DNA from 2 places in the Lactococcus cremoris subsp. cremoris KW2 genome. Region 2 is predicted to be linked to the other one. Evidence: predicted binding sites of a transcription regulator. Region 2 holds the regulator's gene; the other holds the start of a gene.
The links. Region 2 encodes HrcA, which represses chaperone genes, less so after heat shock. Its sites were predicted from a motif close to TTAGCACTCNNNNNNNNNGAGTGCTAA; they were not measured.

Region 1 (4,310 bases), 580 kb from region 2:
AGGAATTGGTGTGCTCGCCCGTAAATATGGGATTGACCTTTATGCGAATGAAGATACATGGTCTGAACTTGATGGTAAAAACGCTTTAGGAAAAATTCCTCTTGAGCAAAAACATCTTTTTGAGATGGGAAAAACGATGACATTTGGTGATATTGATATTGAATCTTTTGGTGTCAGCCATGATGCTATTGCCCCACAATTTTATCGTTTCATGAAAGATGATAAAAGTTTCGTTATGTTGACTGATACAGGATATGTTTCAGATCGTATGCGTGGAACCATTGAAAATGCTGATGCTTATCTAATGGAGTCTAATCATGACATTGAAATTCTAAGAATGGGTGCCTATCCTTGGCGAACAAAACAACGTATTCTAAGTGACCAAGGTCATTTATCTAACGAAGATGGTGCCGAAGCAGCCTTTAACATTCATGGGAATAAAACAAAAAAAATATTTTTGGGACACTTAAGTCTAAATAATAATATTAAAGAACTTGCTCATCTTACCATGGACGGTTATCTCCAACAACACGATGTGGATACAAAAAATGAATTAAAAATTCTTGATACCAGCCATGAACATGCAAGTCCCCTTTATGATATCTAACATTAATCATTAAAAAATAAAAAAGAACCCACTCGGGTTCTTTTTTTTATTACATCATACCACCCATTCCCATGCTAGGGTCCATTGGAGGCATAGCTGGAGCAGCTGGTTCTGGTTTATTAGCCACAACTGCTTCAGTAGTCAAGATTAATCCAGCAACAGAAGCTGCATTTTGCAAAGCTGAACGAGTCACTTTTGCCGGGTCAACGATTCCTTCTTCAATCATATTTACCCATTGACCTGTCGCTGCATTAAATCCTGTACCAACTTTTTCTGAACGAAGTTTATCAATGATAACTGAACCTTCATATCCTGCATTGGCCGCGATTTGACGAACTGGTTCTTCAAGGGCACGGCGAACGATGTTAATTCCTGTTTGAATGTCGCCTTCTTCTGAAAGTTTATCCAAAGCTGCGATGGCATTAACAAGAGCTGTACCACCACCAGAAACGATACCTTCTTCAACAGCAGCACGTGTTGCATTAAGTGCGTCTTCAATCAAAAGTTTCATTGCTTTAAGTTCTGTTTCTGTTGCGGCTCCTACTTTAACTACCGCAACTCCGCCAGCTAATTTCGCTAAGCGCTCTTGCAATTTTTCACGGTCAAAATCAGAAGTTGTTTTTTCGATTTGTGCTTTGATGATAGCCACACGATCAGAAATGGCATCAACAGAACCAGCACCTTCAACAATTGTTGTATGGTCTTTATCAACAGTTGCTTTAGCAGCTTGTCCTAAAGCTTCTAGTGTAGCATCTTTAAGATCAAGGCCAAGTTCTTCAGTAATTACTGTACCACCTGTCAAGATAGCTAAATCTTCCAATTGAGCTTTACGGCGGTCACCAAATCCCGGTGCTTTTACAGCGACTACGTTGAAGACCCCTTTAATCTTATTAAGAACAAGAGTTGGCAATGCTTCTCCATCAACATCATCAGCAACAATTAAAAGTGGACGATTTGTTTTCAAAATTTGTTCAAGAAGCGGTAAAATTTCTTGAATATTTGAGATTTTTTTATCCGTAATCAGAATATAAGGATTATCTAACTCAGCAACCATTTTCTCTGTATTAGAAACCATATATTGACTCAAGTATCCACGGTCAAATTGCATTCCTTCAACAACATCAAGCTCTGTTTGCATTCCTTTTGATTCTTCGATTGTGATAACTCCGTCAGAACCTACACGCTCCATTGCGTCAGAAATATATTCCCCAACTTTTTCACTACGTGATGAAACGGTAGCAACTTGAGCGATTGCTGATTTATCGTGAACAGGAATTGCCATTTCTTTAATTGAAGCAACTGCTGTTTCAGCTGCGAGTTCAATTCCTCGGCGAATACCAACTGGATTTGCACCTGCAGTAACATTTTTCAATCCTTCACGAACAATAGCTTGTGTCAAAACTGTCGCTGTTGTTGTTCCATCACCTGCAATATCATTTGTTTTTGAAGCAACTTCCGAAACAAGTTTAGCTCCCATATTTTCAAAATGGTCTTCAAGTTCAATCTCTTTGGCAATTGTAACACCATCATTTGTAATTAAAGGTGAACCATATGATTTTTCAAGAACAACATTACGCCCTTTTGGCCCAAGAGTTGTTTTTACTGTATCGGCAAGAATATCAATTCCGCGCATCATCGCTGTTCTAGCATCACTTGAAAATTTAATTTCTTTTGACATTTTAGCTCCTTTTTTAAGAATATATTTTTAATTAATAGATTTTAAGATAGACAAAAGACAATCAAAAATTGATTGCTTTTATATTTTTACTCTACAATTGCAAGAAGGTCTGAGTCTTTGAGAATCAAGAATTCTTCACCGTCCATTTTGACAGTCGTTCCAGCAAATTTCTCAAAAATTACTGTATCTCCAACTTTTACGAGTGGAGAAATCAGTGTCCCATGATTAGTTGTTTTCCCTTCACCGACAGCAATAACTTCAGCTGTTTGAGGTTTTTCTTGGGAAGCGCTCGTTAATACGATTCCGCCCATAGATTTTTCCTCTTCTTCTTTTACACGTAAAACTACGCGATTCTCTAAAGGTTTCAACATTATACTTTCCTCCATTTTTTATTTTTAGCACTCTTAATAGTTGAGTGCTAACATATTCTTATTTTATCTCAATGGTCAGATTTAGTCAAGAGAAAACATTTAGATTTAATCAAATAAATTAGAAAGGGAGCTCATCAGCTTCAAGTAAGAGTTCCTCAGTCTTTACAGCGCTTTCTCTTAAGGCAAGAGTCGCACGACTTTCCAATAAATCATAGCTCAAACCTAAGATTTCTGTAATATAGTGTTTCTGTTCATTTTTATCAGTATAATTTCTAGTTCTAATCTCTCCCTCTACAGAAATAAGACTTCCTTTTTTAGCATAGGAAACCAATGTTTCTGCTGATTTCCCCCATAAAATTATCGAGATAAAGTCTGCTTCTCGCTCTCCTTTTTCATTTTTGAAGCGGCGATTGACTGCCAGAGTCACACGGACATAAGATTTATTGTTCGTTGTTTTCGAAATTTCAGGTGCGTTTGTTAAACGACCAATCAACATGGTTTTATTCATTATAAAATCCTCCTAACTTTCTATACGTAAAGTTTGAGCATTTGTCACTAAAAAATAAAAAAATCTATCAAGCAGATAGATTTCTATTGTTTATTTGGCATTCAAAGCTGCAACTGTCATATAATTATATGGACTGTTGAAGTGGGGGAGGAAGAATAAATCAAGCAAAGCTAGTTCATCAATTGTTTTTTTCTCTTGAATCGCTAAACTGAACATATTTATATTTCCTGCAATTATCTCACTTTTACTAGCAAGTTGTGCTCCAATAATTCTGCGACTTTTTGTCTCATATACGATACGAATTTTCACACTATCGTTGTTTTCATGAAGAAACCAAGCTTTTTGTTTATCTTCAAAATCACTAAATGAAACTTCTAAACCTAATTTTTTAGCAGCTTTAACAGAAAGTCCTGTAGAGGTCATATTGTAACCAAAAATTGAAATACCATTAGACCCTTGAACACCAACAGATTCTAATTCTTTTCCACCAATATTGTGTCCTGCGACAATTCCTGACCGAACAGCGTTCGAGGCAAGAGCGATATAAGTAAAATCTTGCAAGGCATTAGAATAAATTGTCGCAACATCACCTACCGCGTAAACATCTGGATCACTACTTTGTTGATGCTTATCCACCTTGATTGCTCCATTTTTGAAGGTAGCTAACTTATCACTTGCCAAGGCACTGTTGGCAGTAAAACCAATACAATTGATGACAAGATCAACATCATAAGTCGCCTTGTTGGTTACGATTTGTGATACATAACCTTCCTCATTCGCTTTAAATTCTTTGGCCAGTTCTCCAAAATGAAGTTCAATTCCATGTTGAGCAAGGTTTTCATCCATTCCTTTGGCAAATTCTTCATCATAATATGATGCAAGTGAAGTATTTTCAGCGTCAAAGAGAAGAACTTCTTTACCCCGTCGTTTAGCTGCTTCTGCAATCTCTGTACCGATATATCCTGCACCAATGACTGCGATACGCTTGACTTTTTCTTTGGCAAATTCTGCGTCAATTGCTTGACCTTCTTGAAAAAGTTTCAGAAAATGAATTCCCTTAAGGTCTTTGCCTGGTAGATTAGGAATAATTGGACGTGAACCTGTTGCTAAAACAAGCTTGTCGTAAGCTTCAATTATTTCATCATC
Region 2 (4,310 bases):
TGGATGGTTTTACAGACATTGCTAAAGAATCTGAATCAAAAGGAGCCAAAAATATTGTTGTTGTCAGCCATGGTATGACCATTGGAACTTTTGTAAAATTGGCTCAACCCGAACTTCCTCGTCCGCATGGTCTTGATAATGGTTCTGTTACTCATTTGACTTTTGAAGACGGAAAATTCACTATCGGAAAAGTTGGGGACATGTCTTATCGAGAAATAGGAAGTGAAAAGTTAGCTAAAAAATGAAAAAAAGAATTACTTTTAGTTTAATTGTGCTTGTTCTTTTAATCGTCGGAGCTTTGGGATTTATATTAATCACAAACAATAAGTCGAATTCAACCAATGAATCAACAAAAAAAACAAGTATTTCATCATCTAAAGAAGTGGCAAAGAAAAAAGACTTACCAGATTCAAAAAGGTCTGACTGGGATTTAGTTTTAGTCAGCCGAGCATCTCCTAAACCTGAAATGAACCCAACATTAGCAACTGTTAATGGGATTCAAGTTGACCAACGGATTGCACCAGCAGTTCAACAATTTTTGGCTGCGGCCCAAGAAATTTCACCAGCCGAGCATCTTATTTCAGGTTATCGGTCAGTTTCATACCAAGAAGGACTCTATCAATCTTATGTTCAAGCAGAAATGAATGGTCAAGGAACGGTCAATAGTACAGGGAATCCTATTTCTGAGGAAGAAGCAATAAAAGATGTACAAACTTATTCTCAACCACCAGGAAGTTCAGAGCATCAAACTGGTCTTGCAATTGATATGAGTAATATTGATAGCCTGAATGAAAGCCAATATGCCAAACAAGTTGCGGCGATTGCTCCCAAATATGGTTTTGTGCTTCGCTTTCCAGATGGTAAAAAAGCAGTCACTGGAATTGGTTATGAAGATTGGCATTTCCGCTATGTTGGTTTAGAAAATGCCAAATACATGACTGAGCACCAATTGACGTTGGAAGAGTATCTTAAATTATTACCAGCTTAAAGGAAATTAGGAACATGTTAAATCGAACTAGACTTTTACTTTATGTGAACGTTGCTCTCTTTATTTACAGCCTGTCAGAAATGATTAAAATCCTTCTTGTTCATAATAATTTCTTTACTCAATTTTTTAATAATCTCTCTAGTAACCTCAAATCTTTAACGGATAAGATTTCGTCAGCAATTACAAGTTGGCAAAGTATTATCTATTTATTGATTTTTGTCTTATTAATCTTTTTGTTATTAAAATTTTGGCGTGTGACTTTTATTCTTTTAGAGATTATTTTGGCACTTTTAATTATTGACTATGTTTTGCTTTTTGTTCAACATCAAGTTGGATTTGAAAATCTTTTTATCATTGCTGTAATGGTAGTTACACTAATGAATATCTGGCAGACATCCAAAGATTCTAATCTTTTATAACAGAAATTAGCACTCTAATAAAAAGAGTGCTAATTTTTATGTCTTTTTTCTTGACAAGGTATAAACAAAGGGTTATAATAAACTTGTTAGCACTTAGAGGTAAAGAGTGCTAAAAGAAAAAACTTAGAGATAAAGAAAGGAGCAGCTATGATTACAGAACGTCAAAGACAAATTTTAAATTTGATTGTTTCACTTTATGCTAAGGACCATACACCAATCGGTTCAAAATCGCTCCTTGATAGTATCCAAGCCTCTAGCGCAACCATTCGAAATGATATGAAAGCTTTGGAAAGGCTGGGTTTGATTCAAAAGGAACATACTTCAAGTGGACGCATTCCGAGCGTTTCGGGCTATAAGTATTTTGTGGAAAATGTCATCCAGTTAGAAGAGTTCAGTCAAAATGACTTGTTCAAAGTGATGAAAGCTTTTGATGGCGATTTTTATCGCTTGTCCGATTTGTTTAAAACTGCGGCTAAAAGCTTATCAGAACTAACAGGATTGACGAGTTTTGTTCTTAATGCTCCGCAACGTGACCAACAATTAGTCTCATTTGAAATGGTTATGCTTGATAATCACTCGGTGCTCTCGGTCATTACTTTGGGAACTGGTGAGGTAAGAACAAATCAATTTGTTTTACCAAAATCAATGACAGAAGCAGATTTAGCTGTTTTTAGCAACTTGGTTAAGGAACGATTAGTCGGTAAAAAAGTGATTGATATTCACTATACGTTACGCACTGAAATTCCACAAATTGTTCAACGCTATTTTAAGGTTACGAGTGAAGTTTTACAACTCTTTGAATCAATCTTTGATGATTTATTCAAAGAACATCTGACAGTCGCTGGTCGTAAAAATATTTTTGACTATGCGACGGATAATCTTGCAGAGCTCTATAAACTCTTTAGTGATGATGAGCGAATGCTTCATGAAATTCGCGAGATTACAAATAATGATGAAATGAGAGCTGTTAAATTTGATAATGATGAAAAATTTATGAAAAATTTAACAATTATCTCGCAAAAATTTGTCATTCCTTATCGTGGATTTGGTACATTGACAGTTGTAGGACCTGTAGAAATGGATTATCAAAGAACATTATCAGTTCTTGATTTAGTTGCTAAAGTTCTAACAATGAAATTAAGTGATTATTATCGTTACCTTGATGGTAACCATTATGAAATTAGTAAATGATTAAAAAGTTATTTAAAAAAGGAGGGCCTATGTCCGAAGAAACTAAAGAAGAAATCAAAAACGAAAAAGTTGATGAAGAAGTGACTGAGGAGTTAACAGAAGAAGCGCTTGAAGATATCGTTGAAGAAGAAATCAATGAACTTGATGAAGCGCAAAAGTTAGCAACTGAGTGGGAAAATAAATTCCTTCGTGTTTCTGCTGAAATGCAAAATGTGCAACGTCGCGGAAATGAAGAACGTTTACAACTTGTCAAGTATCGCTCGCAAGATTTAGCAAAAAAAATCTTGTCTTCATTAGATAACCTTGAACGTGCACTTGCTGTTGAAGGTTTGACAGATGATGTTAAAAAAGGGCTTGAAATGGTACAAGAAAGTTTAATTTCAGCCCTTAAAGAAGAAGGGGTTGAAGAAGTTTCTTATGAAAGTTTCGACCATAACCTTCACATGGCTGTTCAAACTGTTCCAGCTGATGACGAACATCCAGCTGACAGCATTGTGCAAGTCTTCCAAAAAGGCTACCAACTTCACGAACGTTTACTACGTCCTGCAATGGTTGTTGTAGCACAATAATTTAATAAAAAATATTGACCGCAAAGTCTTTAAACTATTCATAAGTAAAAGAAATAAAGGAGATTTAAAATATGTCTAAAATTATCGGTATTGACCTTGGTACAACTAACTCAGCAGTCGCAGTTCTTGAAGGAACTGAATCAAAAATTATTCCAAATCCAGAAGGAAATCGCACAACTCCATCAGTAGTTGCATTTAAAAATGGTGAAATCATTGTTGGTGATGCTGCAAAACGTCAAGCAGTAACAAATCCAGAAACAATCATTTCTATCAAATCAAAAATGGGAACATCTGAAAAAGTTTCTGCAAATGGTAAAGAATATACACCACAAGAAATTTCAGCAATGATTCTTCAAAACTTGAAAGCAACAGCTGAAAGCTACCTTGGCGAAAAAGTTGAAAAAGCAGTTATCACTGTTCCTGCTTACTTCAATGACGCTCAACGTCAAGCAACTAAAGATGCTGGTAAAATTGCTGGTCTTGAAGTAGAACGTATCGTTAACGAACCAACTGCCGCAGCTCTTGCATATGGTCTTGATAAAACAGATAAAGATGAAAAAATCCTTGTCTTTGACCTTGGTGGTGGGACATTCGACGTTTCAATCCTTGAACTTGGCGATGGTGTCTTTGATGTTCTTGCAACTGCTGGTAACAACAAACTTGGTGGTGATGACTTTGACCAAAAAATCATTGACTGGATGGTTGCCGAATTCAAGAAAGAAAACGGAATCGACCTTGGTCAAGACAAAATGGCTTTGCAACGTTTGAAAGATGCTGCTGAAAAAGCGAAAAAAGACCTTTCAGGTGTAACAACAACTCAAATCAGCTTACCATTTATCACAGCAGGAGCTGCCGGACCTCTTCACTTGGAAATGGCTTTAACTCGTGCTAAATTTGATGAATTGACACATGATCTTGTTGAAGCGACACGTCAACCAGTTCGTCAAGCCCTTTCTGATGCTGGTTTGTCAACTTCTGATATTGATGAAGTCCTCTTAGTTGGTGGTTCAACTCGTATTCCTGCTGTTGTTGAACTTGTTCGTCATGAAACAAACAAAGAACCAAATAAATCAGTAAACCCTGATGAAGTTGTTGCTATGGGTGCCGCAATTCAAGGTGGTGTCATCACTGGTGACGTTAAAG

Region 1: groES (co-chaperone GroES) is a predicted target of HrcA. The motif match lies at 2,681-2,707, and genes of this name have one in related genera.

What each region holds. Positions count from the first base shown of each region.
Region 1 covers NC_022369.1:390,629-394,938, reverse strand. Annotated here, with positions in the region: gene KW2_RS01950 (MBL fold metallo-hydrolase) at 1-607, shown strand, start outside; gene groL (chaperonin GroEL) at 657-2,285, opposite strand; gene groES (co-chaperone GroES) at 2,372-2,656, opposite strand; gene KW2_RS01935 (single-stranded DNA-binding protein) at 2,775-3,164, opposite strand; gene nox (H2O-forming NADH oxidase) at 3,255-4,310, opposite strand, start outside.
Region 2 covers NC_022369.1:966,010-970,319, forward strand. Annotated here, with positions in the region: gene KW2_RS04685 (histidine phosphatase family protein) at 1-245, shown strand, start outside; gene KW2_RS04690 (M15 family metallopeptidase) at 242-988, shown strand; gene KW2_RS04695 (hypothetical protein) at 1,003-1,407, shown strand; gene hrcA (heat-inducible transcriptional repressor HrcA) at 1,555-2,598, shown strand; gene grpE (nucleotide exchange factor GrpE) at 2,628-3,167, shown strand; gene dnaK (molecular chaperone DnaK) at 3,239-4,310, shown strand, end outside.